2 regions of the Arthrobacter sp. CJ23 genome follow, and region 2 is predicted to be linked to the other one. Evidence: riboswitches for the same ligand, from Rfam matches in the RefSeq annotation. Region 2 holds a riboswitch; the other holds the start of a gene.
What was found. Region 2 has a riboswitch for S-adenosylmethionine ahead of NVV90_RS06570 (homoserine O-acetyltransferase). Riboswitches for the same ligand answer to the same signal wherever they lie in the genome.
Positions count from the first base shown of each region.

Region 1: linked by a shared signal. The riboswitch ahead of NVV90_RS18890 (DUF1737 domain-containing protein) and the one ahead of NVV90_RS06570 (homoserine O-acetyltransferase) in region 2 are both predicted to bind S-adenosylmethionine.

Region 1 is NZ_CP102950.1:4,187,393-4,189,584, reverse strand. Features, by position in the region: gene NVV90_RS18900 (O-succinylhomoserine sulfhydrylase) at 1-462, opposite strand, end outside; gene NVV90_RS18895 (rhodanese-like domain-containing protein) at 463-873, opposite strand; gene NVV90_RS18890 (DUF1737 domain-containing protein) at 870-1,139, opposite strand; SAM riboswitch class IV at 1,154-1,266, opposite strand; gene NVV90_RS18885 (SulP family inorganic anion transporter) at 1,354-2,192, opposite strand, start outside.
Region 2 is NZ_CP102950.1:1,495,146-1,497,337, forward strand. Features, by position in the region: gene NVV90_RS06565 (bifunctional o-acetylhomoserine/o-acetylserine sulfhydrylase) at 1-829, shown strand, start outside; SAM riboswitch class IV at 1,003-1,118, shown strand; gene NVV90_RS06570 (homoserine O-acetyltransferase) at 1,132-2,192, shown strand, end outside.

The sequences.
Region 1 (2,192 bases), 1.9 Mb from region 2:
CGCCGTGGTCGGCTCCGAGAGCGCGGAACGCCACTGCTCCAGGTCCGGGCCGTCGACGAAGACCGTCTCCACGCCCCAGCGCGGCAGGATCTCGTTGAGGATGACGAAGCAGGAGCCGAATAGGGAGCGGGCGGCCACCACGCGGTCGCCGGCGGCCAGCAGGGCACCGAGCGCCGTGAACACCGCGGACATGCCCGACGCCGTCGCGAAGCACGCTTCGGTGCCTTCCAGCAGCCGGAGGCGTTCCTGGAAGGTGGCGACCGAGGGGTTGCCGTAGCGGGAGTAGACGAAGCGTTCGTCCTCGCCCGTGAACGCGCGCTCGGCGGCCTCCGCCGACTCGTAGACGAAACCGGAGTTCAGAAAGACCGCCTCGGAGGTCTCCTGGAAATTAGTACGGTCAAGGCCGCCGCGGACTGCCTGCGTGTCAGGGCTCCAGCCGGCGGCGTCAGGATTGAAAGTCACTTAGTTTTTCCCCAGGTTCGTCGGGAGTCCGCGGTTTTTCCAGCCGTTCACGGTGCGCTCGCCGTAGCGGTCCGGTTCGCCTTCAAAGCCCTCCAGCACGTTGTAGGAGGTGTAGCCTGCCTGCGTTGCGGCGATGGCGGCGGCGATGGAGCGCTGGCCCGAGCGGCACAGGAAGACCAGCTCGGTGCTGCCGGCCTCCGGGGCCTGCTGCAGCAGCTCGTCCAGGAAGCGGGAGTTGGGGACGCCGCCGGCCAGGTTCCACTGGATGAACAGCGGATCGTTTTCGGTGGCCTTGGTGTCCGGGATGCCGATGTGGGCCCATTCGCCCTCGGTGCGGACGTCCACCAGGATGGCGCCTTCTTCGAGTTTGGCCCACGCCTCGTGCGGGCTCAGGTCTCCGGCGTAGCTCACGCGTGGCCCTCGAATGCTTCTTCGTCCTCGTCGTAGCCCTCAAGCCGGTCAACGGCGCTGGCCACGGCGGCATCCGCGGTGGCGATGGCCACGGGCAGGATCACGGCCTGCGCCACGATCACATCGGTGCCGTTGAAGGTGGCGGAGGGGCTGCCGTGGAGCACGTAGCCCTCGGCCAGTGCGGCGGAGATCCGCTCGCAGAAGTCACGGGTGTCCGGGCCGGTGATCAGCCGGTAGGCGAGTTTTTCTTCGATGGGTTCAGTCATTTGCTGGTGCTCCTCAGTCACGCTTGCAGTTCGAAAGTGTCGATACGCCGAGTAGTCACCTGAGGCACCCCGCCGGAGAGAGGGTTGCCGACCAGCAAGTCAGGGCTTTGTGCTGGTGCTCATTACTCAAGAAAAAAGTAACATCCACGACGGCGGAGCCGCATGTGACAGGGGGGTCGCCGTCGTCATGTTGCGTAACCGGCGGCTGCTGGAGCTATTCGCGCCTGAGTGCGCGCACTGCGGCGCCGATGGTGGGGAAGAAATGCTCGGGCGTGAAGCGGGCCGCGGCGCCGAGGTGGAGCAGTTTGTCCTTGACCGGTCCCTTGAGCTCGGCGAACACCAAATCCACTCCTTTATTGGCGAGCCACTCGTCCAGGGTCACCAGGTCCTCAAGGGCAGTGGTGTCGATCCCGGTGATCGGCTCGGCAGCGAGGATGACGTGGGTGATCGCGTCCGGAGCCTTGCCGGAGGCTTCATCCAGTTGTTCCCGCACGAAGCCCGCCAGGACCTGCCCGTTGCCGAAGAACAGCGGGGCATCGAAGCGCAGGATCAGGAGCCCGGGGATGCGTTTGCCTTCGGGGTGCCGGGCGAGGTCGTGGTAGCCGGGCAGGCCCTCCTCTGAGCCCAACTCCGCCCGGTACGGGTCCCAAGCGCGGCGCACAAAGTCCAGGACTGCCAGGGCTATGGCCACCACGATGCCTTGCAGGACGCCCACTGTGAGGACGCCCAGGAAGGCAGCCAGCATCACCGCGGATTCGCTGCGGCTCAGGCTCAGGAGCCGCCGGACGCCGGACGGATCCGCGAGGGCAATGGCCGCGGCAATGACGACGGCGGCCAGTGTTGCGGAGGGCAGGTACTCGGTCACACCGGGTGCCAGGAGCATGAAGGCCAGCACCAGCGCCGCGCCCACCACCCCGGTCATCTGCGATTTGGCCCCGGCGTCCACGGCCACCGGTGTCCGTGACGTGCTTCCGGAGACGGGGAAGCCGCCCAGCAGTCCGGTGGCAGCGCTGGCGGCCCCGAGCGCGGCCATTTCCCTGTTCCCGGACACCC
Region 2 (2,192 bases):
CGTTCTCGACATCGAGGGTGTCGCCCGCACCGCGCACGAGGCCGGTGTGCCGCTCATTGTCGACAACACCCTGTCCACGCCCTACCTGATCCGGCCCATCGAATGGGGTGCGGACATCGTGGTGCACTCGGCCACCAAGTACCTCGGCGGACACGGCGCCGCGATCGCCGGCGTGATCGTCGACTCCGGAAACTTCGATTTCGGCAAGGACCCTGCCCGCTTCCCGGGCTTCAATACGCCGGACCCCAGCTACAACGGCCTGGTCTACGCCCGTGACCTCGGCAAGGACGGGGCCCTGGGCGCCAACCTCTCCTACATCCTCAAAGCCCGCGTCCAGCTGCTGCGCGATCTCGGCTCGGCCGTGTCCCCGTTCAATGCCTTCCTGATCTCCCAGGGCATTGAAACGCTCAGCCTGCGCGTGGAGCGGCACGTGGACAACGCCACGCGCGTGGCGGAATGGCTGGAAGGCCGCGACGACGTCGAATCGGTCGCCTATGCGGGCCTGCCGTCAAGCCCCTGGTTCGAGCGCGGCCGCAAATACGGCCCCCGCGGCACGGGCGCCGTGGTCGCTTTCACCATCCGCGGGGGAGTGGAAGCCGGCAAACGCTTCGTGGATGCCCTCGAACTGCACTCCCACGTGGCAAACATCGGTGACGTCCGTTCGCTGGTCATCCACCCGGCGTCGACCACCCACAGCCAGCTGAGTGCCGAACAGCAGGCCATCGCCGGCGTGTCTCCGGGGCTGGTCCGGCTCTCCGTGGGCATCGAGCACATCGATGACATCCTGGCGGACCTCGACGCAGGTTTCCGCGCCGCGAAGGGCGCCTGAGGGCGGTCGCAGGAAGGCTGCGGCGAGACTGCGGGGGCGTCCGGCGGGGCGTGCGATTCTTCGCCGGACTGCCCTCGCGGCTGCGCTTTGGTGAACAAAACTGCGCCCAGGTGTCACATAAGTGTCACAATCTTCGCCAGATGGACCCTCTTCTTCCTACACTCGTAGTCATAGGTCATGAGTGCCAGTGACAGCCCCGGCTTGCTGGCCGGCAACCCTCCTTCCGCGGTGGGGTGCCCCGGGTGAAGACCTGGCCTTCCGCTTTGTTGGCGGCGGGCAAGCGCGATGTGAGGTGTCACCGAATGACTATTGCTGCAACAGCCCTACCCGAATCCGGCCACAAGGAACGCACCATCCAGCAGGAACGACCCATCGAGCAGGACGGCACCGTGAAGTACGTCTCCGTGGGGCCGCTCGAGCTGGAGGCAGGCGGCTTCCTCCCGGACGTGGTGCTTGCCTACGAAACCTGGGGGCGGCTCAACGCAGACGGCTCGAATGCGGTGCTGATCCAGCACGCGCTGACCGGCAGCACCCATGTGGCCCGCGGCGGCAGCGACGAAGAAGGCTGGTGGGATCAGCTCGTCGGCCCCGGCGCCACCATCGACACCGAGCGCTGGTTCGTGGTCTCCATCAACATCGTGGGCGGCTGCTACGGCAGCACGGGCCCGTCCTCCACGGCGCCGGACGGCCGCCCCTGGGGTTCGCGCTTCCCCCTCGTCACGCTTCGAGACAGCACGGCGGCCGAGGCACGCCTGGCGGATCAGCTCGGCATCGCCGCCTGGCATGCCGTGGTTGGCGGATCCATGGGCGGTGCCCGCGCCCTCGAATGGGCTGTCACCTACCCGGAACGCGTCCGGCAGTGCGCCGTGGTCTCCGTGGGCGCCTACAGCACGGCCGAGCAGATCGCCTTTGCCCAGGCACAGACCCTCGCCATCCGGCAGGATGTCGATTTCAACGGCGGCGATTACTACGGCGGCCAGGCTCCGGAGGCCGGGCTTGCCCTGGCCCGCCGGATCGCCCACATCACCTACCGCTCCGCCCTGGAACTGGACATCCGCTTCGGCCGCAATGCCCAGGGCAGGGAAGCTCCGCTCGAGGCCGCGGTGCTCGGGGAGCGCGGCCGGTACCAAGTGGAGAGCTACCTGGACCACCAGGGCACCAAGCTGGTGCGCCGTTTTGACGCCAACAGCTACATCGCCATCACCGAGGCGCTCATGAGCCACGACGTCAGCCGCGGCCGCGGGACACTCAAGGAGGCCCTGTCCCGTGCGACGGCCGAATTCTTCATCGCCGCCGTGGACACCGACCGCCTCTACTTCCCGGCCCAGTCACGCGAACTCGCGGCGGCTCTTCCGGGTGAAGT